2 regions of the Dorea sp. AM58-8 genome follow, and region 1 is predicted to be linked to the other one. Evidence: riboswitches for the same ligand, from Rfam matches in the RefSeq annotation. Region 1 holds a riboswitch; the other holds the start of a gene.
The links. A riboswitch is a leader RNA that binds a small molecule or an ion and turns the genes downstream of it on or off. The one in region 1 is predicted to bind FMN.

Region 1 (16,334 bases):
ATTGCTCTCAATATGGTCATACGCGCTTTCTTTGCCTGCTCCGTTTTCATCTCTGGCACACCTTCCAGAGGGTATTCTTTGCCCATATTTTTATACTTATTAATTCCCATCGTATGGTATGGCAGGATCTCTAATCCCACCAGATTACGCAGACCTCCGATCAGATGTCCGGTATCTGTCAGTTCCTTTTCACCGTCAGTAATCCCCGGCACTACCACATGTCGAATTACCACCGGTATCTCTGCCCTTTCAAGAGCTTTCATGAACTGAAGTACCGCTTCCTGCTTTCTTCCGGTAAGTTCCACATGTCCTGCCGGATCGCTGTGTTTAATATCCAACAGCACCAGATCTGTCACATGGAATAACCGCTCGAATTCGTCCTGCTTTTCCTTGCTGTACATAATGCCAGATGTATCCAGACAGGTATGGATTCCACGCTTCTTCGCTTCTGTAAAAAGCTCCGTCAGAAATCCAATCTGCAGCAGCGGTTCTCCGCCTGTAGCTGTAATTCCACCCTTGCGGTAGAATTCTTTATTTCTTTCATAGCGCTCCAAGAGTTCTTCTACGGTCACTTCCGTGCCCGCATTGATCTCCCACGTATCCGGATTGTGGCAGTACTTACAACGCATAGGACATCCCTGAAAGAATATTACAAAACGAACTCCGGGACCATCTACGGTCCCGAAGCTCTCTGTGGAATGAATATATCCTGTCAATTGATTCTCCCCGCCAGGACCTTACATGCTCTCATGGAAAGTTCTTGCGATGATCTCATCCTGCTGCTCTTTCGTCAGTTTATTAAAGTTTACTGCATAACCGGATACTCTGACGGTAAGCTGCGGATATTTTTCCGGATGTGCCTGTGCATCCAGGAGTTTCTCTCTCGTAAATACATTAACATTGAGATGGTGTCCACCTTTTTCTGCATAGCCATCCAGAAGGTTTACCAAATTATCAATCTGTGATTCGCTGATATTCATATTACATTTCCTCCTCTCTGTCATCTGTAAGGTTTGGTTCCTCACAAGCGCAGTCTGGCTCCATAGAGAAACTCAAGTCATCCAGGCTGATATCGCTCATATATACTGCATCTTCTTTACCAAGCGCTCCAGGAATGATAGAAAATGTATTAGAAATACCATCCTGTGCATCTTTAAATGGAGCTTAGATACAGAGCTCAGAGATGCTACTGCACCGTGGCTATCTCTCTTGTGCATCGGGTTAGCTCCCGGAGCAAATGCCTCACCTGCTTTTCTTCCGTCTGGTGTGGATCCTGTATTTTTACCATATACAACATTGGATGTAATCGTAAGGATTGATGTTGTCGGAATACTTCCACGGTAAGTATGATTACTCTTAATATAATGCATGAACTCTTTTACTACAGTGTAAGCGATGTCATCTACACGGTCATCATCGTTACCATATTTCGGGAAATCTCCCTCTACTTTATAGTCAACAACGATTCCATTTTCATCGCGGATCGTCTTAACCTTTGCATATTTGATCGCTGACAGTGAATCGGCAACAACTGAAAGACCTGCAATACCGGTTGCAAACCAGCGTTTTACCTGTTTATCATGAAGTGCCATCTGAATACGCTCATAGCAGTATTTGTCATGCATATAGTGAATGATATTCAGTGCATTAACATATACCTGTGCCAGCCATTTCATCATATCCTGGAAACGATCCATAACCTCATCGTAATCCAGATACTCTGAAGTAATCGGGCGGTATTTTGGTCCAACCTGTTTCTTAGATACCTCATCCACACCACCGTTGATAGCGTAGAGCAGGCACTTAGCCAGGTTCGCACGAGCGCCAAAGAACTGCATTTCTTTACCGACACGCATAGAAGATACACAACAAGCAATTGCATAATCGTCTCCGTGTGTTACTCGCATCAGATCATCATTCTCATACTGGATAGATGATGATGCAATGGATGTCTTAGCACAGAATCTCTTGAAGTTCATCGGCAGTCTTGTTGACCACAGTACGGTCATATTCGGCTCCGGTGCTGTTCCAAGATTCTCCAGTGTATGCAGGTAACGGAATGACATCTTAGTTACCATTGTACGACCATCGATACCCATACCACCGATAGACTCTGTTACCCATGTCGGATCACCTGAGAACAGTGCATTATACTCCGGTGTTCTGGCAAATTTAACCAGGCGAAGCTTCATAATGAAGTGATCAACAAATTCCTGAATCTCTTCCTCTGTGAATGTGCCATTCTTCAGATCTCTTTCTGCATAAATATCAATAAATGTAGAAGTTCTTCCCAGTGACATTGCTGCACCATTCTGCTCCTTAACAGCAGCAAGGTAACCGAAATACAGCCACTGGATTGCTTCTTTTACATTAGAAGCCGGCTTGGAAATGTCGTATCCATAGATATTACCCAACTCTTTCAGCTCTTTCAGTGCTTTAATCTGCTCTGAAAGCTCTTCTCTCTGTCTGGTAACATCAGAATACATGATCACTCTGGTACCATCTTTCTGTCTCTGCTTATCCTCGATCAGACGATCCACTCCGTACAGAGCTACTCGTCTGTAATCGCCAATGATTCGTCCACGTCCGTAAGCATCCGGAAGACCGGTAATAATGTGGCTGGAACGGCATGCACGCATCTCCGGTGTATATGCGTCAAACACTCCATCGTTATGAGTCTTTCTGTGTTTCTGGAAAAAATCAACGATCTGTGGATCTACATGATAACCATTATCTTCGCAGGCCTTAACTGCCATACGGATACCACCATACGGCTGAAGCGAACGTTTAAACGGCTTATCTGTCTGAAAACCTACGATCTTCTCTTTATCCTTATTCAGATATCCAGGTCCATGAGATGTAATACTTGAGATAATCTTAGTGTCCATGTCCAGAACTCCGCCCTTAGCACGCTCTTCAGCCGACAATTCCATTACCTGATCCCACAGATCCTTTGTAGCCTGTGTCGGACCAGCCAGGAAAGAATCATCACCTTCATATGGTGTATAATTCTTCTGAATAAAATCACGGACATTAATTTCTTTCTGCCAAACTCCTCCAACAAATGAATTCCATTCCTGTTCCATAACTTCCTCCTAAAAGTATATTTCCCGCAGTCCCCTGTTCTGCTTCAATCATTCTAACGTCAAATCAACTCTCTTGTCAATCTCCAACGCATTTTAAAAATGTATATTTTTGAATACATTTTTTCTTTTCATTATGCCAACTGTTTCCCAAGTGCTCTACAAGCAGATTCACAATCAGAATCCGGTGCATCATTGCATATTACGCTGTCACACGCAAGTACCGCTCCTGCATTACGGCATTCATCTTCCCAGTTTCTCATCCACTCACCGTCTCCCCATCCGTAAGAACCAAACAGTGCGATTTTCTTATCCTTCAGTGCTGACACGCATCCCTCAAACATTGGCTCAAATTCGCCTTCTTCCAGCACTTCATCTCCCATAGCCGGGCATCCAAATGCAATTGCATCATAGTCAGCCACTTTCGTCGCATCAAATTCTCCACAATTCAGAAGTTCTCCTTCCGCTCCTGCTTCTTTCACACCTTCCAGTACAGCATTTGCCATAGCCTCTGTGTTACCTGTTCCACTCCAATATACAACTGCGATTTTGCTCATAATAATAATCCTCCTTTAAATTTGAATTTGCTTATGTCAAGCAGCTACCGTGAGCTGCAAAACACTCTTTCCCTGATTCCACAGATGAGTATAGACCTCTGTACACTTTTTGAATTTCCGAAACGTCTGCAACGCTTCACATTCATTGCAATACACCTTCCAACACCCACAGCATAAAGAATTACGCCCTTCATTCTCCACGAATCCAATCACATCTCCAAGCGGATAGCCAAGAAACAGACCAATCTCGTGTGGAAAATCCTCATTATTTTCCAGACGCCCTCGCAAATGTCTGAGAGCATAGTCTGCATCACTACTTTCGTATCCCATTTTTTTCAGAAGTTTTGTCACTCCCGGACGCTTCATATCACGCTCAAGAAAGTTTTTTCTGAATACGTAGATCAATGCCGTCTGCTTTCGGATCTTCAGAATGCACACAGATACCCCTTTCTCTGCCATGCACTGATTCCAGAATTCCACATAGAATTCCACTTCTTCCAGCGAATCGTATTTATATGAAAATAAATTCCCGGTTTTCAACGAAGCAAGCGTTGGAGAACAATTCTCCACCAGATATCTTTCCATCCCGAAGTCTCCTTTCAGCCTGTCAGATACTTTTCAGTTCTTTTAGTGTCACCCATTCTGCATGAATTATTCTTTTTCTTCAAACCCGTAAGTTAGTCTCATCATATTGTAATTAGTTTTATCTAACCTTTGATTAAAAGAAATGAGTTAGTTAATTCTAACTCATTTCCTAATATAGTATATTCTCATTAAAGTGTCAAGCAATTCCATGTCTTTTATTTTATACACAAAAGTAATCCCATTACTTTATCCTATACCACCAAGCAGTGCCCCTGCAACTAATGCCACAAATGCCAGCGGAACAAGCACATACTTTCCGAGCACCAGAAACCATGCTCCAATCTTTTTCTCTCGTCCGGTATTCACAGCTTTCAGTGCAAACTCCCTGTCAGCCACCCAGAAAAACATGATTGCTGCAAGCATCGCCCCCAGCGGACAGACATAGATTGATACCGCGTCCATCCACCCCGAAACGATCCCCTGGATCATAAGCGCACTGATACATCCGAATCCTGCAATACTTCCCACCGCAGTCACACGCTTCATTCCAAATATCTCCTGCATAGCAGCAATTGGCGCTTCATACAGATTCACAAGAGAACTTAAACCAGCAAATAGCACACAAATATAGAATACAATTCCTACTATTTTGCCACCTGCCATACCATTAAATACATTGATCAAATAAATAAACATCAGTCCCGGGCCACCCGATGACAATTCCGCACCGCCAACTGCCATACCAGGTATGATCACCAACGCCGCAAGCATCGCTGCAATCGTATCAAAAATCGCCACATTACGTGCTGAACTCACAAGATCTTCCGACTCACTCAGATACGATCCATAAATCACAGTTCCGTTACCGGCAATAGATAATGAAAAAAACGCCTGCCCAAACGCGTAGATCCAAAGTTTAGGATCCAAAAGTCCACTTGGATTAATCGTAAATATATAACGATATCCACCGACCGCTCCCGGCAATGTAAAAATATAAATTCCCAGACCGACAAACAACACAAACAGCAGCGGCATCATGACACCATTGGCACGTTCGATTCCCCCGGCAATTCCCATTGCCATAATAACAGCTGTTATAAGTACAGCAATAACCAGCCAGAAATTATTTCCAAATGCTGCCGCGGTTCTTCCGAACACTCCTCCGATCACATCCATATCCTGACCCATGTCTGCAATCTGACCCGTGATCGCAAGAAATGTATATTTAAAAATCCATCCGACTATCACTGTATATCCGATTGCCATGGCAAGCGATCCCAGCACCGGAATCCAGCCGATTGTGTTTCCCACTTTCGCATTACCAGTTCGCATCTCCGTGCAATTGCCAAATGCTATAATCGGACCACCTTTCGCTGCCCGTCCCAGCGCCATCTCTTCAATCACTCCGGTAGACGCAATCAATATTACAAACAAAATATATGGCAGCAGAAATGTCATACCACCCCAATCTGACACCATATATGGGAATCGCCAGATATTCCCCATACCAACCGCAGACCCGATACAGGCCAGGACAAACCCTGTCCTGCTCTTGAATCCATCTCTTTCCTTTTCATGTTTCCCCATTTAAATAAATCCTCCAACTACCACTGTTCTCGACCAATCGGCGAAGCCATTCATATTCCTGACTTTGCTTCTTATTATAAAAAATAAGAGAAACGCTGTAATTTCAACGGTTCTCTTATTTTTACTTAATGCCGCAGACCGGAATCGAACCGGTACGAGAGGTTAGTCCCGCAGGATTTTAAGTCCTGTGCGTCTGCCAGTTCCGCCACTGCGGCATTCAATTGTGATTCGCAACTTTGTTGCGAATGGGACCTACAGGGCTCGAACCTGTGACCCTCTGCTTGTAAGGCAGATGCTCTCCCAGCTGAGCTAAGATCCCAAAACGACCCAGAAGAGACTCGAACTCTCGACCTCCGCCGTGACAGGGCGGCGCTCTAACCAACTGAGCCACTGGGCCAAATATTAAATTAAATCACCATGCACCCAGCGTCTATACCAGACGCTCTTGTGCTGGATTAGTGGACCTTCGGGGACTCGAACCCAGGACCGATCGGTTATGAGCCGATTGCTCTAACCAGCTGAGCTAAAGGTCCATATGACGTCCCTTAAAGGACTAAGCCGATGATCGGACTCGAACCGATAACCTGCTGATTACAAATCAGCTGCTCTGCCAATTGAGCCACATCGGCATGATGTGTTGCAAGCAACTGATTTGTAATCATCAGCTCTGCCTGCGATTGACGTGGTCAATCTTACTGAATTGAGCCACATCGGCATGATGTGTTGCAAGATTGAATTATTCAATCAAATGACTCCACCGGGAATCGAACCCGGGTTACCGCCGTGAAAGGGCGATGTCTTGACCGCTTGACCATGGAGCCTTATGCTATCACCACTTCCATGGTGACCGCATTTAATGTTAGCATACTGTTTTAAAATATGCAAGCTTTTTTTGAAATTTATTATTATTTTTGATCGTAAATTTTAGATTCTACCGTTTTGTTTTCAAAATCTATAAAAAGCTGGAATGCGTAACCCTCATCACTGGTATCCCAGATTTCCACATACTTTGGCTCTATTTCAATCAGGATTTCTGTATCTTCATGACTGTATTTATTATAACTTTCCCACAGATGTTCTTTATATCCTTTTTCAAAACGTCTGTCTGGCTCATCTACCACCAATCCTTTATTAATTGCAATTCCTTCCACCTGTACTCCACTCCAGCACAATGCTACATGCGGATTTTCCAGAAGCTGTTTTGTTTTCCGGAAATTCTTGTCTGTCTTAAACCAGATTTTCTCATCATAAAACAGGCAGCTTACGTTTCTTACCATTACATAGTCATTCACGCTGGAAGCCAATGCCATAATCTTCCAATCTCCCAGCATTTCAAACATTCTTTCAACAGCCTGTTCGTATGTAATGTCTTTTTTTAATGTAAATTTCATCCCTAATCTCCTCTTTATCTGTTAATGATTCCTCTTATCACACCACTTAATCTCTTATAAATAATAAATGTAACCACCGATGTTGCCCCATATTTGATCAGATTAAATGGAAGCAGTCCAAAAATAACAAGGCTTACCGTATCCTTCATGGCTGGATTGACAGCATTACACATTGCAATAATATCACCCATGGATATACCGAATAATTTCACATAAAACGGTATAATAAGATATAAATTAGTAAGAACTGCAACTACAGCTACTACACAGCAGCTGACAGCCATTCCGAGAGCAGCACTTTTTCTTGTCTTCTTTCTGTGATAAATAAACACTGCCGGCAACACATAAGCAGAACTTAACAGAAAATTCTGCAGTTCTCCGGTACCAAGCGACATCGTTCCCTGCATCACAAGCTGAAGCAATATCTTCACAACGATAATGCACAGTGCTTCTACCGGTCCAAACATTAGGCCTCCCATAATCTCCATCACACCAGACAGATCAAACGAAAGAAATGGCGGCATAAATGGAATCGGGAATCGCATAAGCATAAGTACTGCACTGACAGCTCCCATAAGACCTATAAATGCAATCTTTTTCACCTTCATCCTCGATGCGCTGTGTACCTGATTACTTACTGTTGTTACTTCTTGTTCATTTCCGTTCATATCGGATCCTCCTATAAAAATAACCCGGAACATCTACGCTCCGGGCTTTATTTTTGCAGAAAATGTCTTTTCTCATCCGGACTGTACCGTCGGTTCTGGAATTCCATAAAGGTCACCAGATCAGCCGCTCTCGCGGGTCATGGACTATACCATCGGTAGGGAATCTCACCCTGCCACAAAGACTTATTGATTCTATATCGAGTTGTAATTGCAGTAACATTATCTGTTGAGATTTATTATATACTTTTCTGACACAGCTGTAAATATTATTTGTTATTTTTTGAAATTTTTGGAATATTTTGAAATTTTTGAAAGGAATTGTTTTTATAAATGTATCATGGTATAATGAATCGTCAACGGAGACATTGCAGTAGGCGCAGTGTCTCTTTTTTAAAGAGAGGAATTGATAAAATGAAAGAAAAGAAAAAAATGTCTTTGGCCATGCAGATATTTATTGCACTTGTACTGGCCATCATTGCAGGATTGCTCTTGCAGAGTCACGCAGACTTTGCCGAATCCTACATCAAACCCTTCGGAACGATATTCTTGAACCTTGTTAAATTCATCGTCGTTCCTATTGTATTATTCTCCATCATGTTCGGTATCATTTCTATGAGTGATATCAAAAAGGTGGGCGCCATTGGTCTGAAAACGGTTATTTTCTATCTTTGCACGACTGCATTTGCTGTTACGATCGGTCTGATCGGCGGTAATCTTTTTAAAAGTCTGTTCCCGGTAGTTGCTACTACGGATCTGACTTATGAAGCAACCGAAGCCACATCCTTTATGGATACACTTGTGAATATGTTCCCATCCAACTTCGTATCTCCTATGGTAGAAGCTAACATGCTGCAGATCATCGTCATGGCTGTTCTTCTTGGATTTGCGATTATCCTTGTAGGTGAGAAAAATATCCGTGTAGTAAATGCATTCAACGATCTAAATGACATTTTTATGAAATGTATGGAAATGATTCTGAAGCTGTCACCGATCGGTGTCTTCTGTTTACTGTGCCCGGTCATCGCATCCAACGGACCTGCTATCATCGGTTCTCTTGCAATGGTGCTTCTGGCAGCATATATTTGTTACATTGTACATGCAGTATTCGTGTACTCACTGACGGTAAAAACTATGGGCGGTTTAAGTCCACTGAAATTCTTTAAAGGCATGCTTCCGGCAATCATGTTTGCATTTTCCAGTGCATCTTCTGTAGGAACTCTGCCGATCAACATGGAGTGCACTGAAAAGCTCGGTGCCAGACGAGAAGTTGCTTCTTTCGTACTGCCTCTGGGAGCGACGATCAACATGGACGGTACAGCCATTTACCAGGGTGTCTGTGCTATCTTCATTGCTTCCTGCTACGGCATCCAGCTCACTCTTCCACAGATGTTGACCATCGTTCTTACCGCTACACTGGCATCTATCGGAACCGCTGGAGTACCGGGTGCAGGTATGGTCATGCTGGCTATGGTACTTACTTCTGTTGGTCTTCCTGTTGATGGCATTGCTTTGGTAGCCGGAGTAGACCGTATCTTTGATATGGGACGTACAACCGTCAACATCACCGGTGATGCAGCCTGTACCGTCATTGTCTCCAATCTGGAGGCAAAGCGTGAAGCGCGCAAAACCACAAATAATTAAAACAAATACACCAATCTTTTAAGCTCTATCACAAAACCGATGATTCAGACATTTATATCAAATGTCTTTACCATCGGTTTTTTGTATATATCGTATATATCTATTTAACTTTTTAAGCTACCACATCTTCAAACTGTGAGTTATACAGGTTTGCATAGAAGCCACCCGCTGCCAGCAGATCTTCATGATTGCCCTGTTCGATAATATCTCCGTCTTTCATAACAAGGATCAGATCTGCATCCCGGATTGTAGACAATCTGTGTGCAATGACAAAACTTGTCCTGCCCTTCATCAGGTTATCCATCGCTTTCTGAATCTCAATCTCTGTTCTGGTATCTACAGACGAAGTCGCCTCATCCAGAATCAGTATCTTATTATCTGCCAGTATCGCTCTCGCAATCGTCAGAAGCTGCTTCTGTCCCTGAGATACATTACTTGCATCCTCATTCAGTTCCATCTGATAGCCACCCGGCAGTGTCTTAATAAAATGATGTGCTCTCGCTGCTTTTGCTGCCGCAATAACCTCTTCATCCGTTGCATCCAACCGTCCGTAACGGATATTCTCCATAATTGTGCCTTTAAACAGCCAGGTATCCTGCAATACCATTCCAAATGCATCCCTTAGCTCTCTTCGGTTGAAATCTCTGATATCATGATCATTCAAACGGATGGATCCACTGTTCACATCGTAGAAACGCATCAGTAGTTTGACCATCGTTGTCTTACCAGCACCGGTCGGTCCCACAATCGCAATCTTCTGTCCCGGTTTAACATTTGCACTAAAGTCATGGATAATCACCTGCTCCGGATTATAACCAAACTTCACATGTTCAAAACTTACCTCACCGGTTACCTGCGCAATATCAGCCGGATGTTCTGCAGTCTGCACTTCCTCTTCTTCTCCAAGGAACTCAAATACTCTCTCAGATGCTGCAGACATAGACTGCACCATATTGATTACCTGTGCAATCTGCTGAATCGGCTGTGTAAAGTTCTTGACATACTGGATAAACGCCTGAATATCACCAATCGTAATCACGCCCCTGATTGCCAGGAGTCCTCCTGTCAATGCCACACATGCATATCCCAGATTACCGACAAACATCATAATCGGCTGCATCATTCCTGACAGAAACTGTGATTTCCATGCAGAATCATACAAAATATTATTCGTCTTTTCAAACTCTTCGATTGTTGCTTCTTCTCTGTTAAATGCTTTGATAACCATATGACCGCCATAGACTTCTTCAACCTGACCATTGATATGTCCCAGATATTCCTGCTGTGAACGGAAGAACTTCTGTGACTTCTTCATCACCAGTCCGATCAGTCCCATAGAAATTGGCAGGATAATCAATGCGATCAGTGTCATTAACGGTGAAATGCTGAGCATCATGATCAACACACCCACAAGCGTAGCCACAGACGTAATGATCGTGGTAATACTCTGGTTAAGTCCCTGTCCCAGTGTATCTACATCATTCGTAATGCGCGAAAGGACTTCGCCATAAGTACGGCTTTCAAAATACTTCATCGGCATGCAGTTGATCTTCTCAGAGATCTCTTTCCGCAATCTGTAACATACCTTCTGCGTGATACCGGTCATAATCCAGCCCTGAATAAAACTGAACAGCGCACTGCACAGATACAACGTCAGTACAAACAACAAGATCATTCCAATCTTCTGAAAATCGATACTTCCTGTTCCGCGTATCTTATTCATCAGTCCTTCTGAAAGAGCCGTTGTAGCCTTACCCAGAATCTTTGGTCCGGCTACTGTAAATACTGTTGAACATGCCACACAGATCATCACAATAAATATGCCAATCTTATATGTTGCCATATATTTTGCAAGCTGCTCAACAGATTTCTTCAGATTCTTTGGCTTCTCACCCGGCTGCATACCGTGTCCCATCGGTCCTCTGCGGCGCTGCGTACGTGTACGTTCCTGACTATTACTCATTTCCGGACACCTCACTTTCTTCAAGTCCAAGCTCTCTTGCAGACAACTGAGACTTCGCTATCTGCTGATATACTTCACATGTCTTCAACAGTTCTTCATGTGTACCCTTACCTACAACCTCTCCATCATCCAGAACCAGTATCTGTTCTGCATGCAGGATCGTACTGATTCGCTGTGCTACAATGATCACAGTGCTGTCCTTTACATTTTCACCAAGAGCTTTCCGAAGCGCCGCATCCGTCTTCAGATCCAGTGCTGAGAAGCTGTCATCAAATACAAAAATCTTCGGATTCTTTGCGATCGCTCTGGCGATTGCAAGACGCTGCTTCTGTCCACCAGACACATTGCTTCCACCTTGCGCAATCGCACTATCATATCTGTCATCTTTTGTCTCAATGAACTCGGTCGCCTGTGCAATCCTGGCCGCCTTCGCAATCTCCTCATCTGTTGCTTCTTCTTTGCCAAAGCGCAGGTTAGATGCGATCGTACCAGAGAACAACACTCCTTTCTGCGGCACAAATCCAATCTCCTCACGCAGATCTGACATCTTAATATTACGGATGTCTTTGCCATCCAGTGTGATCTTACCGCCGGTCACATCATAGAGCCGCGGAATCAGATTCACCAGTGTAGATTTACCGCATCCTGTGCTTCCGATAATAGCCGTCGTTTTGCCTGGTTCTGCAATAAAATCAATATCATGCAATACATCTTCTTCCGCTCCCGGATACCGGAAATTCACATGTTCAAAGCAAATCACGCCATTACGCTCTGCAACTGCTTCCGTCTGATCTGCATCATGAATCGAGGACTCTGTTACAACGACTTCATCAATACGCTCTGCTGCTACCGCTGCTCTCGGAAGCATAATAGAAAGCATTGTCAGCATCAGGAATGACATAACAATCATCATCGCATAAGTGATAAAGGCTGTCATTGCACCTACCTGCATATCACCACTGTCAATTCTGTGTGCACCTACCCATACAATGCTTACTGTAAGCACATTCATGATCAGCATCATACCAGGCATCATAAATGTCATAATGCGGTTGGTAAAAAGTGTCGTCCTAGTCAGGCTCCGATTCGCATCATCAAAACGTTCTTCTTCTTTCTTCTCTCGTCCGAATGCACGGATAACAGAAAGTCCTGTCAGGATTTCTCTGGATACCAGGTTGATGTTATCCACCAGTTTCTGCATCAGTTTAAACTTCGGCATAGCTGCGGATACCAGTACCATTACATATCCAAGGATCACAATAATCGCCAATGCAATCACCCATCCCATTCCCGCTCCCGTCTTCATAACCTTCAGCACGCCGCCGATACCAAGGATCGGTGCATATGCTACAATTCGCAGAAGCATCGTAGACACCATCTGAATCTGCTGAATATCATTGGTACTTCTGGTGATCAGGGATGCTGTTGAAAATCTGTCCATCTCTGCATTGGAGAACCTCACAACACGCTTAAATACTTTATCTCTCAGATCTCTTCCGACACCCGCACCCACACGAGAAGCAAAGAAGCCTACCAGTACGGTAACAACTCCCATCAACAGTGCCATGCCAACCATTTTCAGTCCGGACATCCAGAGATAATCCTTCTGTACCTGATCAATGTCCACACCTGCTGCCTTATCAGCAGATACTGCATAGGCAACTCCCATCGATTTCACCAGAGAGCTTCCCATTGCATCAATGGTATCTTCCATATCGTCGCGCATAGAAAAAATCTGGTCTTTTGTCATTGCGCCGCTCTGCAACAACGCAGAAAATACACTGCGTACATCTACGCATTCTACCGTCTTTGTGTTACCGTCATCATCTTCTTTCTCCTGCATGAAACTCTCCAGTTCCATATGCATCATCTGACCAATTTGCTCAACTGACATGTCCGCAAGCTGTGCTGCATCCATCCCCATCTGAGCAGCAATGGATTTCTTAAACGCATCCACCTCCATCGTACTCATCTGATAATTCATGATCAGCGGCACCGTCAGTTCTTCATCTGCCTGATTCAGCTTATCCTCTGACAGATCTTTCAATTCGTAATATCCGTCTTTCTCCTTATACAGATTCTTCCACACATCCGCTTCGTCATCTGTCATAATAAACTGCGCTGTCTGCATTTCCTCTTCAGTTATCTTCTCCGGCACCACATGTTCCACACCGCTGTTCTGAATTCCTACATCGATAATGTCCGAAGTATACGACGGAAGTGCCAGATCACACATCGCCTGAACCACCAGCAGCGTAAGAATGATAATCACTGACTTCCAGTACGGAAGCATATTCTTCGCTATCTTACTCATGCTCTTTTCCCTTTCTGCCTTTCCATTTTCTAGTCTCTATTTCTTTTTCTGCCACAGAATACAGTCTATTCATATACGTAATTAAACGTTCCATATCTCTGACATTCATGTGGTTCAATACAGTCCTGCCAAAATCCTGCATGATCTGCCTGCATTCTTCAACAGTCCTTTTCCCCTCTTCGGTAAGTTCTACACAGATATTTCTCCGGTCGTCCTTATCAATATGTCGCTCCACATATCCTCTTTCTTCCAGTCCGTGTAACGTCCTGGATACAGCAGACGAATGCAGCTTACACCTGCATGCCAGTTCGGAAATTACAACCTTTCCCTCGGAGCTCTTATCCCGGATCACATTCATGATCACGAATTCCGACTGGCTGACATCCGGCATCATAGATGCCATATTCAGCTTCCGGAACTGATGGATTGTCTGAAAAAACTCCCTGTACAATTCATCCACTTCTATGTTCACCTCGGTTCTCATTTGATTATTTAACATTGTTATATATTAACATCTATAATTAATAACACCGGCAAGTAACTCTGTCAAGCTAAATGCCGGTGTTTTATACTTTCTTAATTTTTATTTCCTATTCTGCCTTAATTTTAACTTTCTTACCTGAAAATGCAATTCCAAGTTTAAGTATATTTTCAACGCCTTCTTGCATCATTTCGGAATTGTATCTCTTCTCGTTAATCTGCGCTAACGCATCTTCTGCCAGTCTCTCAAGATCCTCTGCATTTAGATTGCTATTCCACTTTAATTCCATGATAATCCCAGGATATCTTTGTTCTCTTGGCATTAGACTAATATCATATCTTCCGTCTCCGGATTCTCTGTTAAATGTTATCTTGTACTGATTATCCATGAGAGCAATCAAGCCGAGAACTAATCCATGATAAAAGCCTTCTGCTCCCGCATCATAAAAACTAATAGATTTATCCATGTATTCCGCAATAGCAACTACATTCTGGTCAATCCTCGCAATTACTCTTTTTCCTTGCAAAAGTGAAAAAAGTCTTTCTATAATATCATCTGTTGCAACTTGCAAAACGTCTTCAAGGATTTCATTCTTTCCCGTATTTACCCAATAAGGCTGTGGTATACATCCTTTCGAAAGATAATTGATGACTGACCAGGGATTATAAATCTCTTTGCTTCCAAAAAGATAACCATCGTACCACGCCTTTAGCTCAGCCTCTTTTTCCGTCACGCCATAATATTGCATCATCTCATGAACTTCTGTCTCAAATCTCGTCATAGAACTCCTTTTAATAACCTTCCTGAATAGGCGTGTCATATTCATCGATAATAATAATTGGCGCCTTACCATAATGCGACTTTAGCATCTTCGATATTTTTTCAAGAGCCGATGTAAGATCCACCTCATTTGCCGTTCCTTCAATAATCCGCATGAAGTACTCTTTCTCGTATTTTGCTATTTTATCACTTCCAAGCAGCTCCTGATGCCTTCCATATTCTTCCTGAAGGAGACCACGAATTTTATCAAGTGTTGCTTCCCACGAATCGAATTTAACATCTTTAAATGTAAGAAACACAACGGGATATCTCCCCTGATGAGCGCGATATTCCTCTCCACATTCCTGCCATTTCCTTACAAGTTTTCATCAGCGTTCACCTTCTATCATTATTCAGATTATTCTTCCCGCTAATTACAACTTATACTCAGAAGATTATCAATTATATTTGATTTCTTTCCGAAAATAATCACTATACTTTCCAATTACGTATTTCCAAAAGTCCAGGTACAAGCACTTTTGCGCTGGTTCGCAGGATGATCTCTCCTTTTTCTGCTGTTGCACCAGAAGGATCTCCACCGATGCCGATTGGTTTTCCGTCTTCTGTTTTCCAGTCTTCCGACACCCATCCAATCGACACGGAACCATACGGAAGCAAGGTCTTGTTATGAAGGAAGCTTTCCGGTCGACCGGCCTCGCTCGTTTCCAGTTTTACAAGACTTTCATCTACTGCCATTACCATCGAAGTTTCCATCTCGCCACCATGAAAATCCCAGATATTTCCTTCAGATACGGTGGCTTTCACATCCGGATGTCCAAAAGCACCGGAAGATAATATGAATGGTGAAATCCCCAGTTCGCTTCTCAGCTCTCTGCTTAATATCTGCACCACCGGCGCATTTCCACCATGACACACCAGAAAAGCAATTTTCCGGAACCCGTGATGTGCCAGACTGACACAGATATCATATAGCATATGATAATAGGTATCCGGCTTAAATGTAATCGAGCCACAAAAGTTCTTATGTTCTGTGCTCAATCCTATCGGAATCACCGGAAATGCTAAAATCGGAAAATCCTTTTCTCCTGCTGCATCCAGTTCTTCTCCAAGATACTTCACCATTGCTTCTGCTATGATATCATCCGTTCCAAGCGGAGCCTGATTGCCATGCTGTTCAAGTGCCCCAAGAGGAATCAGAATAATCGTTTCTTCCTTATCTACCTGTTCCATCTCCAGACGGGTCAGATCTCTGTAATTCCGAATCATGCTTCCACCGCCCTTTTC
Region 2 (16,334 bases), on a different contig from region 1:
TTCCGGCTGGATGTACTGTGCAAGAGGTCCAGACTGTCCTACTGGTGTAAGGTTAACAGTAAAGATACCTTTCTTCGGATATACACCACAACGTGCTGTTCCGCCGCAGTCAACAACTGCTACCATAACTTCATCATCCGGGCATCCTGTCTTGAATCCATCAACAACTTCTGCTCCAGTCATATCTGCAATCTTCTGTGCTACCGGTGTAATTCCTCCACCTGTAACATTTAAGATTTTGTGGCATTTTTCTGTAGGGGTAATAGTCAGAGGACCGCCCCATCCGCCTGATCCAGCTTTAATAGTAATAGATTTATACATGATTCTACCTCCTCCAACTAATTAAGCACTCTTCTTTGCCATTGACGCGTACAATTTCTCACACAAGATACCACGGATCAGGATAACTACCAGACCACAAAGGAAATATCTTACTGCAAGACCAGCAGTTGCATAACCAGCCTCAGCAACACCTGCTGAAATACCTGTCCATACAAAAAGCTCACCAGCGTTTGCATGCGGGAAAAGTCCTGTAATAGGATGTACAAAACTTACTGCTGCATCATAAAATGCCGGTTTGTACTTCTCCTCCAGGAAACGTCCGAATGTATAACATGCCGGATTTGCCAGGAAGAATACTGCCATTAAAGGAAGTAATGTGTACCGAAGAATCATATACTTCGTAATTTTCTGAGCGAAATTCTCAACTTTCTCTGTACCTACAAGTTTGATGATAGCATTTACCGCTGTCATCAAGCACACTACAAGCGGAATGATGCCGGTAACCCAGCCCATAAATGTTTCTCCACCTGCCTGAAATAGACCAATAAATCCACTTGCTACATTAGAAATAGCTTCCATAGTCTCTCCTCCATTTACTCATTTATAGTATCCTACTTTATATATAATGATCATAGCTTGTCCGGCTTCGTTCACATGTCTGGGCCCTTGACTGCAAAATCCACCCGGCTTTCGCTATTCATTTATATATCTAAAATAATATTATCAAAGCAACTTCTCTGCTGCATCAATATTCGTAATTAACATATTGATGAATCCACCCTTAATCGCTCCTCTGATAGCTTCAGCTCTGTTCTCGCCTCCCGCTATGCCAATTCTGTTTCTGACTTTTTTCATCATCTCCAACGGCATACCTGCTACACGGTCATTAAATGCACGAAACTTCTCAGTAGCCCCATCTTCATCAAAGAAATGCAATGCGATATCTCCTGCCATTCCGTCTCGGGCAAACTTTTCCAGGTTCTCACCTGTAATATACCCTGCCCGAACCAGTGTTGATTCCACTCGTTGTGGAATGCCGATTCCCATGATCAGCGTATCTAACTTCTGAAAATCATCAAATATGTAACTTATCGACTTCTCTTTTAGAAAATACTCCATTGCTTTCTGCTCTGAAAAAACTGCCGGCGACAGGAACTGTGTATAAGTCCCTCCAAACTTTCTGGAGAACTCCTGTGCAATACGATTACTCTGCACATCCACCTTATCAATCGTACTCTGTCCAATACCTCCGACAATCGGTACAAACATCAGCTTCTTATCTTTTTCGAACGCCCGGTTCGTCTTCACGATATTGTGAAGCGTATGTCCCATGGTTACTCCGATCCAGTCCCCATCTTTAAAGAACTGCGAAAGATAAAGAGCTGCCCGCTCATACATACGCGATACCGACTCCGTCTTAGTATCCAGTGCACTGCTTTCTACGACAATAACCTCTTTCAGACCATATTTGCGTTCCAATGCCTTTTCCAGCTTGTTGTAGGAAAACTGTACAGGATTAATCACCTCTACACGGACAATCCCACTTTCTTTTCCTTTCTGAAGCATACGCGACACTGTAGCTCTGGAAATTCCCAGATAATCACTGACTTCCTGCTGACGCATATCATCTTCGTAATACAAGCTACAAACTTTATATATCAGCCGCCAATCATCTACAATTTTCTTCATCCAGATCTTCTCGCTTTCTTCTCCTAAATCTTAGTACATATTTACCTCAACTTCAATAGATTCGAGTTGAATATTTGTAAAAGTTTACTATTTCTCACAACCCCATTTTTACATTTGTTCAATGCTTTTGTAACAATTGATAATTATCTAACAAAGATAACACTTCTCGTCTACACGCCCCAATGTTTACAATTCATTTCCCCTCAGTATAACTTCCGCAACAAACAGATCCTCCATCGTTGTTATCTTTAGATTTTCATAGGATCCTTCTACCATTTTTACTTTACAGTCACCATATTTTTCCACCAGCATCGAATCATCCGTTACTCCATCCATTCTTCCAAGCCGTGCTTTTTCATGTGCCTGTCTGATAATTGAATAACGAAAAACCTGCGGCGTCTGAACCGCCCACACACGGGCTCTTTTTGGCGTTTTTGTAACAAATTGTTCTTTATCAACAATCTTCACCGTATCCTTAGAAGGCATTCCAACCACACATGCACCAGTCTCTCTGGCTCCATCCAGAGCTCTCTCCAAAATATCTCTGGTGATGAACGGGCGGATACCGTCATGGATATATACATAATCCGTTTCTCCGCAGGCCAGCAGACCGGCATACACAGAATCATACCGTTCCTTTCCGCCAACAACTATTTTTTCTACTTTTCGAAATCCATATTTTTCTACTATCTTTTTCTGACAATAGTCCACACAATCCTCGCTGGTTACCAGAATAACATTGTTAATGAATGATGCTTTCTCAAAACATTGCAGCGCATAATACACAATAGGCTTTCCTGCTATGCTCAAAAATTGCTTCTTCACTTTGCTTTTCATACGTTGTCCCTGCCCTGCCGCAAGTACGATCGCAGTACATCTGTCCTTCATGTCCTATCGTTCCCCCAGCTTCAGATTCGGTACTGCATTCAGATCCCATCCATGACGGGTTCCCTTCAGGTACTCATAGTATGCTGCCACGCCGATCATCGCCGCATTGTCCGTACAGAATATCGGAGACGGATAATAAAAATCAATATCGTTCTTTTCACAGGCCTCTTTCATAGCACTGCGAAGTGCACTGTTCGATGCAACTCCGCCGGCAATTGCAAACTTACGAAGTCCGTATTCTTTCACTGCCTGCATAGAGTTAGCCACCAGTACATCTGTAACAGCTTTCTGGAATGAAGCAGCAACATCCGCCTGATTCCAGGTCTCGCCTTTCATCTTACATCCATTCAGATAATTGAGCACCGCCGACTTCACACCACTGAAACTGAAATCGTATGGCGTATCTCCATGTGCGCTCTTGGAAATTCAATTGCATCAGGATTGCCTTCTTTTGACACTTTATCAATCTTCGGACCACCCGGATATCCAAGTCCGATAGCCCGGGCCACTTTGTCAAATGCCTCACCTGCCGCATCATCTCTTGTGCGTCCCAGAATCTCAAATTCTCCATAATCTTTCACACACACCAGATGTGTATGTCCACCGGACACCACCAGACAGAGAAACGGCGGTTCCAATTCTTTGTGTTCAATAAAATTTGCAGCAATATGTCCTTCAATATGGTGTACACCGATCAAAGGTTTCCTAGCCGCATAAGCGATTGCTTTTGCCTCAGCCACTCCGACCAGAAGCGCTCCCACAAGTCCTGGTCCATAAGTTACACCAATGGCGTCAATGTCATCCAATGTAACCTTCGCCTCATCAAGTGCTGCTTCAATCACCTGATTAATCTTTTCAATATGCTTTCTGGATGCGATCTCCGGCACCACGCCACCATACAGCGTATGCAGTGCAATCTGCGAAGAAATCACATTAGACAATACTTCTCTGCCATTTTTCACAACAGCCGCAGCTGTTTCATCGCAGGAACTTTCGATTGCCAGAATCAGCAAATCTTTTTTTTCTTCCATATTATGCCTCCTCAAATACAAGCTCAACGGACTGTCCATCTCTTGATGCCACCGTATTTTCAAAAATATCCTGTGTATCTTTCAGGTACTCCTCCGGTCGATTCAACGACGGACTGTAATGAGTCAGCCACATTTCTTTTACCTCTGCCGCCTTTGCAAGTTCAGCTGCCTCATAAAACGTCATATGCTTATATTCTTTTGCTTTCTTTAACTTATCCTTCTCTCCATACATACCTTCACAGATAAACAAATCGGCATGCTCTGCATTCTCCAGAATCGACTCGGTCGGTCTGGTATCTGTTGCATAAGTGATCTTGAGACCTTTTCTGGCCGGTCCAAGTACCATATCCGGAGTCAGGATTCTTCCATCTTCCTCCACAATTTCACCACGCTGCAGAGTTCCCCAGTATTTCCTTGGAATCTCTGCTGCTTCTGCCCGGCTGACGTCAAACTTGCCTGCCCGGTCAATCTCCATCGTATATCCATAACACAATACGTTGTGATTTACACGAAACGCCTTCAAGCGGTAACCATTCATCTCAAATGTCTCTTCCGGACCTTTGATTTCCTTATATATAATCTGAAATGGCAGTTCCGGCGCAATGACGCGCAGGGCGCCCACAACCCGCTCCAGACCTTTCGGCCCGATCAGGGTAAGTGGTTCTTTCCGATCTGCATTGCCCATAGTAAGCAATAGTCCCGGAAGCCCACTGATATGATCTCCATGATAATGCGTAAAGCAGATCACATCGATCGGCTTAAAGCTCCATCCTTTTTCTTTGATGGCAATCTGCGTACCCTCGCCACAGTCGATCAGCAGACTGCTGCCATTATAACGCACCATCAAAGAAGTGAGCCATCTGTAAGGAAGCGGCATCATACCGCCGGTTCCCAGCAAACATACATCTAACATTCTATCCTCTACTTTCCGGTGGAAGTAAAAATGCAGCAACCATCTCATCATAGCAATCTTCACACAGATCAAATCTGTCTACCCGGTTGTCCTTTCTGGAAAAATAGCCCCAGCGTTTTTCTACAGACAGCACGTCTTCGCTGAGCAATCCATTCACAGCTGTAATTTCCCTTCCACATTTATTACAGATAATTTTTTTAATTTCTTTCGTTTCTTTCATCCCATATTTGCGCATACGACTCCTCCTGTTGTTATAAACTGTATATCGTCTTACGCCTACATTATAACCATCGTCCAGACGTTATCCTAGTGGGAACTCTTTCCTTTATTGCCACCTGTCACAACAGTTCCAGACTCATAAGAATCGCATTTTCTGTCGGATTTGTATAATAATTTTTCCGCACGCCATCCAGGACAAACCCCTTTTTCTTATAAAAAGCTTTTGCTGATTCGTTGCTTTCCCGAACATCTAGCAGTAATTTATTTACGCCATTGTCCGCACAGATAAACGCCAGTTCTTTCAACAAACGAGAAGCTACACCGTTTCTGCGAAAGTCCGATTCTACCGCAATACGGGCAATCTCTCCATCTTCCAATACATAATAAACAATCAGATAGCCAACCAGTACACCATCCTCCAGTGCTGACAAAAGCAGCGTCTGCGACTGTTCCATGCTTTCTCTGATTGCATTCTCACTCCATGGATCTGAAAATATCTCTTTTTCAAGCCTTGCCACATCCGCAAGATCTTCTTCCCGCATTCTACGGATACAAAACATATTATCTTGCCTCCTGTTTCGCACGTTCTCTTTCCGCGCGCTCACGTTCTGCCTGTGATACACGGAGATAATCCGGCTGATGTTCCACCGCCGTCTCCGCCTTGCCTTCTTCATAATAGCGGATCGCCAGGCTTCCTACCGAAGCTGCTCTCTGACGATTCATAGATGCAGGTGCAAAATGTAGATCAGACTCTGGCATAATCTCTGTCACGAGTCTTTTCCTGAATACCGGCACTCCATCTCCCAGAAAAACAACTGGTCTGCTATACTGTTTCAGCTTCTCACCCAGTTCTTCAATACTGACCGCCATCTGATCTTCCAGCACACGTAATTCATTACCGTCAAATTCATAAATTCCAGTATATACCTGACCGCGTCTTGCATCCATGATCGGACACACGATCTTATCTGTTCCCCAGAGATTATACGCAAGTCCTTCCAGAGTCGGGATATGGATCAATGGCTTTTTCAGTGCAAGTCCCAAACCCTTCGCCGTCGCAGATCCAATTCGGAGTCCGGTAAATGATCCCGGTCCTCCCGCTACTGCAATGGCATCTACTGTATTCAGATCCAGTTCTGTCATGTGCGCAATCTCATCCAACATAGGCAATAACGTCTGGGAATGTGTCTTCTTATAATTAACCGTATATTCTGCGATGGTACTTGTCTCTTCTCCATCCTTTTCTACAACAGCTACACTCGCTACAAGTCCCGAGCTATCCAATGCTAATATTCGCATATTTCTATCCTCCGATAATCAAATCCTTTATCCAGATCTTTCTCAATCCGTATCTCTGTATAATGTTCCGGAAGAATCTCTTCAATCAGGTTCGCCCACTCGATCAGGGACACTCCCTGCCCGTATACATAATCCTCGTATCCGATCTCATCCATCTCTTCCACATCACCGATTCGGTATACATCAAAATGGTAAAACGGAAGTCTGCCATCCTCATACACCTGTACAATTGTAAATGTCGGGCTGCTCACCGGCTCTTCAATCCCAAGACCTGCTGCCAGTCCCTGCGTGAACACCGTCTTGCCGACACCAAGGTCTCCCACCAGCGTATACACCTGACCAGGCTCCGCAGCCTGTCCCAGTCGAAATCCCAGATCACGAGTATCCTTCTCGCAATTTGATTCTATCAATTCTCTCTTCATATTAATAAACCATCCATTTTCTATTTCGAGTATACACACACTATAGCATATCTTTCTTTTTTTTTCTATATATGACACTGCTTTACCAGAACAGCCCCAGTTTCTTCACAACTTTAAGACCGATCTTATAATAAAACGGAAGAAGCTTGCCATCTGCCTCTTTCAGCTTCTGGCGGATTGCCAGATGTTGCGGGCAGTGGCTCTCGCATTTACCACATCCCACACAGGCACTGACCGGTCGGAAATCTTTCCGTAGACATACAGTCTGAAGATATTCGTGACGTCCCGCGCCTTTCTTTTCTGTATACATGTGATTATAACAACGAAAAGCTGCCGGAATGTCAATTCCTTTCGGGCACGGCATACAATATCCACATCCGGTGCATCCTACTTTCAGGGTGTCCTGTATGTCTTTTTTTACCGCCTCAATCAATGAGAAATCTTCTTCTGTAAATTCGCCGGTCTGTACTTCCGATGCTATACGAACATTTTCACGGATCATCTCTTCTGAATTCATCCCCGAAAGCACACAGGTCACCTCCGGTTGTTCCCACAGCCAGCGGAATGCCAGTTCTGCCGGAGTACGTTTCTTTGGATCTTCTGCAATTCGCTTTTTTGCTTTTTCCGGTAACAGATCCACCAGTTTTCCACCGCGTAAAGGTTCCATGATAATCACTGGAATCCCGCGTTTTGCTGCTTCTTGAAGACCTGCTCTTCCTGCCTGCGTGTGTTCATCCATATAGTTATACTGAATCTGGCAGAAATCCCAGTCATAAGCATCCAGAATCTGGATAAACATCTCCGTATTACCGTGAAAAGAAAATCCGATATTGCGAATTTTGCCCTCTTTCTTTTTCTGTGTGATCCAAGCTTCAATACCAAGCTTCTTCAGTTTCTCCCATGCCGCAACATCTGTCAGCATATGCATCAGATAATAATCAATGTAATCTGTTTGAAGACGTGTGAGCTGTTCATTAAAATATTTTTCAATTGCTGCACCTGACTTGATATAATACTGCGGCAATTTGGTTGCAAGCCTAATTTCTTCCCGGCAGTGATTGCGATGTAGTATCTCGCCAACTGCCACCTCACTTCCCGGATAGATATATGCTGTATCCAGATAATTCACACCACTTTTAATGGCAAGCATCAATTCCCTTTCCGCTTTATCGAGATCTATGCTGTTACCATTTTTTGTAAATCTCATACAACCATATCCCAGCAAAGAAATTTGTTCTCCATATCGATCTTTTCTATATTGCATATCATTCTCCTTTGATCACAAAATCTTAAAATTAATTAGCACACCTGTGGTCAGCTGTAAGAGTTATTATACGTGAATCCATTTTTCATGTAAAGAGACTTGCATTCTTGGATATAGTGTGCTATCCTTACAACATAAATGGAATAGTAATTCTTCGGGGTCGGGTGTAATTCCCAACCGGCGGTATAGTCCGCGACCTGTTGTATCCTACACAGTGCAGCAGCTGATCTGGTGAGATTCCAGAACCGACAGTAAAGTCTGGATGAGAGAAGGATTGTGCAGTATCATTTGAATGATAATTGACCCCGGCATATGATGTCGGGTTTTTTTATTTGCATTCTCTACGCACATTTCGAGAAGAGTTCTTCCTTTTATAATCCACATCAAAAGGAGAGAAAGAAAATGGATAACACATTAACTAACGAACGCACACACACGTCTTCTAAGACAAGGATTCTGGCACAGATTGGAATGCTCGGAGCCATCTCTGTTGTACTGATGCTTTTCGAGATCCCACTGCCATTTGCACCGGCCTTTTACGAGATTGACTTTAGTGAAGTACCAGTACTGGTAGGATGTTTTGCTATGGGTCCAGTTGCAGGTGCTGCGATCGAACTAATCAAAATTCTTCTGAACTTTGCAATCAACGGCACGATTACCGCAGGTGTTGGTGAACTTGCCAACTTCCTTCTCGGATGTTCTTTCGTTGTACCGGCAGGAATCATTTACCGCAAAATGCATACCAGAAAGGGTGCCATCATCGGTATGGCAACAGGTACTGTATTGATGACAATCTTTGGATGTTTCCTGAATGCATTTGTATTGCTTCCGGCTTACGGCAAAGCTTTCGGCATGCCAATGGAAGCACTTGTAGGAATGGGAACTGCAGTCAATGCTCATATTACCAGCCTGTTTACCTTTGTGGCATTTGCAGTCGCACCATTTAATATCTTAAAAGGAATCATCGATTCCCTGATCGTATTCCTGATTTACAAGAAGATCCGTCCGGTATTTCGGATGCAGTAACCATCCCAAAGTATCATAACTCATTATATAGAAAGAGGTTTGAACGCTGTAAACACAGTCATTCAAACCTCTTTTTTATACATTCTTACTTTATACGTTCTTCATGGTAAGTGCGATTCGTTTCTTCTTCAGATCCACACTCAGGACCTTCACATCCACGACATCGCCAACACTAACTGCTTCCAGTGGATGCTTAATGAACTTATTGGTAATCTCAGAAATGTGCACCAGTCCGTCCTGATGTACACCGATATCTACAAACACACCAAAATCAATAACATTTCTTACTGTTCCTTTGAGAACCATACCTTCTTTCAGATCTTTCATATCCAACACATCCGTGCGGAGGATTGGTTTCGGCATCTCATCACGTGGATCTCTGCCCGGTTTCTCCAGTTCAGCTACAATATCACGCAGGGTAATCTCTCCTACGCCCAGTTCCTGTGCTGTCTTCTTATAATCGCGAATCGTAAGTGACAATCCCGCAAGCTTGCCGCCTGTGATATCGGATATCTGAAATCCCTGTTTTTCCAGCAGCTTCTTAGCAGCTTCGTAAGACTCCGGATGTACACTGGTCTCATCCAACGGATTAGCACCCTCGTGGATTCGCATAAATCCGGCGCACTGTTCATATGCTTTTGGTCCGAGTTTCGCTACTTTTAAGAGTTCTTTTCTGCTCTTGAATCTTCCATTTTCTTCCCGATATGCCACAATATTCCTGGCAATTGTTCCGGAGATACCGGAAATGTACGAGAGCAGCGGCGCAGAGGCAGTGTTAAGATCTACGCCGACTTTATTTACACAATCTTCTACAACACCATGTAATGCCTCGCCAAGCTTCTTCTGATTCATGTCATGCTGATACTGTCCGACACCGATGGATTTCGGATCAATCTTAACCAGTTCTGCCAGCGGATCCTGCAGTCGTCTTGCAATAGATGCTGCACTTCTTTGTCCTACATCAAATTTAGGAAATTCTTCTGTTGCAATCTTGCTGGCAGAATATACAGATGCGCCGGCTTCATTTACAATTACGTACTGCACTTTCTCTGGAATTTCCTTCAGAAGCTCCACAATAATCTGTTCCGACTCTCTGGATGCGGTTCCATTACCCAGTGAGATCAAAGAAATATTATACTTTGGGATAATCTTCTTCAACAAATCTTTGGATGCTTTAATCTTCTGTGGAGTAGTTGGTGCCGTCGGATAAATAACCGTAGTGCCAATAACTTTCCCGGTTGGATCTACCACCGCAAGCTTGCAACCGGTACGAAATGCCGGATCCCACCCCAGTACTGTGCGGCCAACGATCGGCGGCTGCATCAGAAGCTGTTCCAGGTTCTTGCCAAACACCTGGATTGCACCATCTTCTGCCTTCTCTGTCAGTTCATTCCGGATCTCGCGTTCGATAGCCGGTGCGATCAGTCTCTGATATCCGTCCTCAATTGCTGCTTCAATAGCTGCTGTGATTTCAGTATGATCTCCATGTAACATCTTTTTCTTCAGGTAACGCAGAATATCTTCTTCCGGTGCTTCGATCTTCACCGTCAAATATTTTTCCTTCTCGCCTCTGTTAAGTGCCAGAATACGGTGTCCCGCGATCTTAACCACTGCTTCTTCAAATTCATAATACATCTCATAGACAGATTCCGCTTCTGCATCCTTTGCCTGCGATACTACTTTGCCCTTTTTCACAGTCATATTGCGGATCCAGCTGCGGTAAGCCGCATCATCCGAAATCTGCTCCGCAATAATGTCCTTTGCTCCGGCCACCGCATCCTGAACAGTCTTTACTTCCTTCTCCGGATTAATATACGTTGATGCCAATTTATCCAACGGCTCTTTGGACTGCTGAAGCAGCATCAGCATAGCCAGCGGCTCCAGTCCTTTCTCTTTCGCAATCATTGCTCTGGTACGACGCTTCGGACGATACGGACGATACAGATCATCCACTGCCACCTGCGTCTGTGCCTCAAGGATCCTGTCTCGCAACTCCTCTGTAAGTTTCCCCTGTTCTTCAATGCTTGCCAATACCTGTTCTTTTTTCTCTTCCAGGTTGCGCAGGTAGGTCAGTCGCTCTGCCAGCTTACGAAGCTGTTCATCGTCCAATGTACCATGCGCTTCCTTTCTATATCGTGCAATAAACGGAATCGTATTCCCCTCGTCAATCAGCTTCACAGCCGCATCTACCTGCCACCGCTTAACACCAAGTTCTTCCGTTATCTTCTGATTAATATCCATATATACACCCTTTCTGCAACATCTTAATGTGCACTTATGTATGTGCTCTGCATGCCTTATAGTATACCTTTTCCATTCTGTGATTACAATGTGTTTTTCCATCTTAACTACCCGAAATTCAGACAATGACAGTTCCATACAAACACCCAGTGATACAGGAAATGCCGGCACCTTAAAGATACCGGCACTTTCCGTTAATAGGAATTAATCATTCAGTTTCTACTTATTATAATTGCAGCTAATTAGCATACAGTTCTGACATCTGTGTATTCATAGCAGTCAAAGCTGTCTGCTACGTTCTTACATGTTAATTTTCCATCGTATGTATTGATAGCTGAGTAAATTACTTCGTTATCTTTACATGCCTGCTCAAGTCCCTTGCCTGCGATCTGCAGTCCGTAAGACAGTGTAGCGTTTGTCAGAGCGATTGTAGATGTTCTCGGAACTGCTCCTGGCATATTGCCTACACAGTAATGAACAACACCGTCTTCGATGAAGATCGGATCATCATGGTATGTAACCTTAGTTGTCTCACCACATCCACCCTGGTCTACAGCAACGTCTACGAATACTGCACCTGGTTTCATCTCTTTGAGATATTTCTTCTTGAACAGCTTCGGAGCAGATTTTCCTGGGATCAGAACACATCCGATTACAAGGTCAGCTTCTTTCACTGCTTTTTCAATGTTAGCATCGTTAGATACGAGTGTCTGGATACGTGCTCCAAAGATATCATCAAGATAAGCAAGTCTCTGAAGGTTGATGTCCATAATTGTTACGTTAGCGCCCATTCCTACAGCGATCTTACATGCGTTAGTTCCTACAGATCCACCACCGAGGATTACGATGTTAGCCTTCGGTGTTCCCGGAACGCCTGCAAGGAGAACTCCTTCTCCACCGAATCTCTTCTCAAGATATTTAGCACCTTCCTGAATACTCAGACGTCCTGCGATCTGGCTCATTGGTGCAAGAAGAGGGATGCTTCCGTTTCTTTCGATCAGTGTCTCGTATGCAACACCTTTTACTTTGGAATTAAGCAGAGCATCTGTCTGCGGCTTGTCTGCTGCAAGGTGAAGATATGTATAAAGGATAAGTCCTTCGTGGAATAATGGATACTCTTCCGGAAGCGGCTCTTTTACTTTGATCATCATTTCAACAGTGTCCCATACTTCTTTAGCAGTATCGATCATCTTAGCTCCAGCTGCCTCATACTCAGCATCTAAGAATCCTGATCCTTCTCCGGCTCCTTTTTCGATATAGACATCATGTCCTGCATTCACATAACTCTTTACATTGTCAGGAGTCATACCTACTCGAAACTCGTTGTTTTTGATCTCTTTTACGCATCCTACTTTCATTTTAAAATCCTCCTAAAATTTTAATCCGTTTGTTTTTTGAGTGAATATTATTTTTCATTTTTATTCTTTGCTGAATAATATTCTTCTCTTCCGTCTGACCTAATACTAGCACACACTGTTGTACATTACAATAAAAGTTATTTTTTTCACCAGTAAGTTTATTTTTTCACTTAATATTACGCTTTTTCTTCTATAAGAATGTCTTCCACATCTTGCACAAATTTCTTTTTCATGTTTAAATCTAACTATTAATATAATCTCCCGGAGGATAAGACTATGGAAAATATGCAGGATTTACTTCGCTCAGCACACATGACCAAAACGCAAAAGATTATTGCTGAATACATTCTGGACAACGCATCCGATGCCTGTTTTATGACATCTACCGAAATCGCCCTGAAACTTGGTGTCAGCGAATCTTCCGTCATACGTTTCAGCCGCACGATTGGTTTTTCCGGATTTATAGACTTTCAGAAAGCACTGCGAAAGGACTACCAGGATAAAGTTCTCAGTATCTCCAGCAGTATCACGACTCCTTCCCAGAGAATTGCCAAGCAGGCAAAACTGGATACTTCTGCCGAATATATTAACCGACATTTTAAAAATGCCGCCCATAATTTGGAAGAAATTTTTATCCAGAATCCTATTCAGAACTTTGAAAAGGCTGCTGATATAATTGTTTCCTGCAAACATAAATATATCGCAGCCACACGAGGAAACATCTGCCTGGCTGATTATTTTATCTTATATTTAAAACAGATGGTGCCACACGTAACAATGACCACCACTACCACTATGAGCCCGATTGATCATATGTGCAATATTTCCCATACGGATTGTCTGATTCTTTTCAGCTTTCCAAGGTATTCCTTGCAAGATAAGGTTACTGCCGAGATGGCTTATAATGCCAAAGCTGACATTATCCTTATCACAGACAAACCAAGCTCTGAACTTGCCAAGTATGCTACCGTGCTTCTGACTGTTCCCGTAGACAGCAATACATTTTTCAATTCCATGATTGCCCCACAGTTTGTATCTGAAGCTTTACTGGAAACAATCAGTCACAAAGCAAAAGGAATTGAAAAACGTCTCGTTACTATTGACAAATATCTTAGTAAACTTGGCAACTATTAGCTCTGCGGTCATGTCCAAAAAATATCATCCACGTGAAAGAAATAACTTTTATTGCACATTTATTTCTCATGTGCTAGGATGAACTCAAGCAAAAAATATAATTTTTCATCATGTGTATTTTACGAAGAATATTTTTCACTTCCGTCTATTATCAAATAAAGCGAAAAATATTGGAGGCATTTATATTATGGATGTATTAACACATGTATTAGCAAAAATTCAGACGGCTGTTTGGGGACCACCCACTCTCTTTTTACTTATGGGAACAGGGCTTTTTTTCACGATCGCGTTAGGTGGACTGCAAGTCGTAAAATTCCCAAGAGCATTAAAGTGTATTTTTGAAAAAGAAGATGGAGACGGAGACGTTTCATCTTTTGCAACTCTTTGTACTACCCTTGCAGCTTGTATCGGAACCGGAAGCATTGTCGGTGTTGCAACCGCTCTGCGTATCGGCGGTCCCGGTGCTCTCTTCTGGATGTGGGTATCCGCAATTCTTGGTATGACTACGAAATACGCCGAAGGGCTTCTTGCCATTAAATACCGTACAACGGACGAGAATGGTGAGATTGCCGGCGGTCCTATGTATTATATCCAGAATGGTCTCGGCGACAAATTCAAATGGCTCGCGAAATTATTTGCCTTTTTTGGCGCTGTAACTGCACTTCTCGGAAGTGGTACTTTTCCACAGGTACATGCGATTACAGAATCGGTAAGCACTTCTTTTCATCTTCCAGTATTACTTGTCGGTGCAATTATTACCATTATGACTGCTGTTGTAACATTAGGTGGAATCAAATCCATCTCCAAAGTAGCGGAATTTATCGTTCCTTTCATGGCACTTTTCTTTGTAGGCGGATCTGTTCTGATTCTTGTATGGAACTGCAAGGTAATTCCTGCTACATTTGGTCGCATCTTTGCATGTGCATTTTCTAAAGAATCTGTACTGGGCGGAACTGCCGGAACTGCAGTGATCTCATTTATGACAGCTATGAGAATGGGAGTTGCTCGTGGTGTATATACAAACGAAGCCGGACTCGGAAGTTCTCCGATCGTTGCCGCTGCCGCAAAAACGAATTCCTGTGTAAAGCAGGGTCTGATTTCTATGACAAGTGTATTCTTTACAACGATTGTTGTCTGCACGATGACTGGTCTTGTTGTTATTTCCAGTGGTCTGCTTGACAATTCAGAGTTAAGCGGAAGTATTCTCGTCACAGAAGCCTATAATGCCGGACTTCCGATCAATATTGGAACTTATTTGATTTCATTTGGTCTGATTTTCTTTGCATTTACTACAATTCTTGGTTGGAATTATTATGGTGAACGTTGTATCTTATATCTGACCGGAACTACAAAGAGTATTAAGCCTTTTAAGATTATTTATATTCTTGCTATTGCAATTGCACCGTTCATGACCCTTGATCCAATCTGGATGCTTGCAGATATTACCAATGCCCTGATGGGTATTCCTAACCTAATTGCACTTCTTGGTCTGCGTAAGGTTGTCATCAGCGAAACCAGAAAATATTTTCAGGTAAAAGAAACTGTCGTTGCTGCTGAAGGCATTCAGGAATTAGGTTAAGGATATTCAACGAATTTGTATATTTTCTTTCAAATGCACGACAAAAACATAGTATGGATAACGTTACAGAGCTCGCTCGGTTTTCTTGTATTTGTACACTTCTTATGTTATACTGAATCCATCAACGTAAAGGAGTATTTACAATGTCTGATACACAGGAGTTATCCAAACAGCAACTCAAATCAAAAGAAACCAAGGGACGGATTTTCCGAGCAGCCAAGACTATCCTGCAGGAAAAAGGATATGAAGCTCTCTCTATAAAGAACATCTGCGAAGAGGCCGGCGTATCCAACGGAAGTTTTTATCATCATTTCAAGACAAAGGATGATCTTCTTTCCTATTATATCGAGGAACAGCCAAGTATTAATCCTGATCTGCTGGATCTGCCTGGCAGTGCCGAAGAAGCGATCACCACTATCGTCCATGTCTATCTAAACTATGTAGAATACTGCAAGGAACTGGGATTAGAATTCATATCCAACTATTATACGCCTAAGAACCAGTCACTGAATCCGGATATTCGTACGGAACGTCCTTATCCGATTCTGACTGTACACAATTATCTCCAGAAATCAATCGATGCCGGAGCAATTGCACTCCGTCGTCCATTAGAGGATGTCAGCACCGATATCCGTATGATCGTTATCGGAAATGTATTCGAATGGTGTCTGAAAAATGGCAAGGCTGATTTTGAGCAGAATATGCGCAGATCACTGGAATGTTATCTGGACGGCGTGATTAATAAAGATATTTAACAAAAGAACCTTTCAAGTAGCGGGCTTGAAAGTTCTTTTATTAGCAAATTGGCTAATTGCCATGTCAATCATTTATTGTTTTTATTATAACTCACATTTATTGGAATTTCCAATCAGTATTTTTAATATAAAGAGCCTTTTATAGATGCTATCTATAAAAGACTCTTTATATTGGGATACTATTTCTAATTTAAATTCTAATAGCCTAAAATACAATAAACGATACCATCGGAA

Region 2: another riboswitch for FMN. It lies ahead of DXA18_RS03035 (ECF transporter S component); the one in region 1 lies ahead of DXA18_RS09055 (ECF transporter S component).

The regions. Positions count from the first base shown of each region.
Region 1 is NZ_QSDM01000010.1:98,142-114,475, reverse strand. It holds gene pflA (pyruvate formate-lyase-activating protein) at 1-716, opposite strand, end outside; gene grcA3 (autonomous glycyl radical cofactor GrcA3) at 738-980, opposite strand; partial or broken gene pflB (formate C-acetyltransferase) at 1,086-3,086, opposite strand; gene DXA18_RS09105 (flavodoxin) at 3,218-3,640, opposite strand; gene DXA18_RS09100 (DUF3793 family protein) at 3,677-4,225, opposite strand; gene DXA18_RS09095 (sodium-dependent transporter) at 4,472-5,812, opposite strand; tRNA gene DXA18_RS09090 (tRNA-Leu) at 5,942-6,027, opposite strand; tRNA gene DXA18_RS09085 (tRNA-Val) at 6,059-6,131, opposite strand; tRNA gene DXA18_RS09080 (tRNA-Asp) at 6,136-6,209, opposite strand; tRNA gene DXA18_RS09075 (tRNA-Ile) at 6,272-6,345, opposite strand; tRNA gene DXA18_RS09070 (tRNA-Thr) at 6,369-6,441, opposite strand; tRNA gene DXA18_RS09065 (tRNA-Glu) at 6,562-6,633, opposite strand; gene DXA18_RS09060 (pyridoxamine 5'-phosphate oxidase family protein) at 6,718-7,203, opposite strand; gene DXA18_RS09055 (ECF transporter S component) at 7,218-7,871, opposite strand; FMN riboswitch at 7,932-8,058, opposite strand; gene DXA18_RS09050 (dicarboxylate/amino acid:cation symporter) at 8,283-9,512, shown strand; gene DXA18_RS09045 (ABC transporter ATP-binding protein) at 9,625-11,475, opposite strand; gene DXA18_RS09040 (ABC transporter ATP-binding protein) at 11,468-13,789, opposite strand; gene DXA18_RS09035 (MarR family winged helix-turn-helix transcriptional regulator) at 13,782-14,261, opposite strand; gene DXA18_RS09030 (PD-(D/E)XK nuclease domain-containing protein) at 14,380-15,021, opposite strand; gene DXA18_RS16120 (hypothetical protein) at 15,062-15,349, opposite strand; gene DXA18_RS09025 (creatininase family protein) at 15,522-16,316, opposite strand; gene DXA18_RS09020 (Gx transporter family protein) at 16,313-16,334, opposite strand, start outside.
Region 2 is NZ_QSDM01000002.1:249,052-265,385, reverse strand. It holds gene srlE (PTS glucitol/sorbitol transporter subunit IIB) at 1-321, opposite strand, end outside; gene srlA (PTS glucitol/sorbitol transporter subunit IIC) at 343-861, opposite strand; gene DXA18_RS03080 (sugar-binding transcriptional regulator) at 1,006-1,971, opposite strand; gene ispD (2-C-methyl-D-erythritol 4-phosphate cytidylyltransferase) at 2,158-2,859, opposite strand; partial or broken gene tsaD (tRNA (adenosine(37)-N6)-threonylcarbamoyltransferase complex transferase subunit TsaD) at 2,863-3,890, opposite strand; gene DXA18_RS03065 (ribonuclease Z) at 3,892-4,803, opposite strand; gene DXA18_RS03060 (hypothetical protein) at 4,805-5,038, opposite strand; gene rimI (ribosomal protein S18-alanine N-acetyltransferase) at 5,142-5,582, opposite strand; gene tsaB (tRNA (adenosine(37)-N6)-threonylcarbamoyltransferase complex dimerization subunit type 1 TsaB) at 5,584-6,321, opposite strand; gene tsaE (tRNA (adenosine(37)-N6)-threonylcarbamoyltransferase complex ATPase subunit type 1 TsaE) at 6,309-6,743, opposite strand; gene DXA18_RS03040 (aldo/keto reductase) at 6,826-8,007, opposite strand; FMN riboswitch at 8,154-8,285, shown strand; gene DXA18_RS03035 (ECF transporter S component) at 8,410-9,033, shown strand; gene DXA18_RS03030 (Tex family protein) at 9,124-11,274, opposite strand; gene ald (alanine dehydrogenase) at 11,517-12,632, opposite strand; gene DXA18_RS03020 (MurR/RpiR family transcriptional regulator) at 12,909-13,766, shown strand; gene DXA18_RS03015 (alanine/glycine:cation symporter family protein) at 13,954-15,345, shown strand; gene DXA18_RS03010 (TetR/AcrR family transcriptional regulator) at 15,489-16,100, shown strand; gene DXA18_RS03005 (AEC family transporter) at 16,306-16,334, opposite strand, start outside.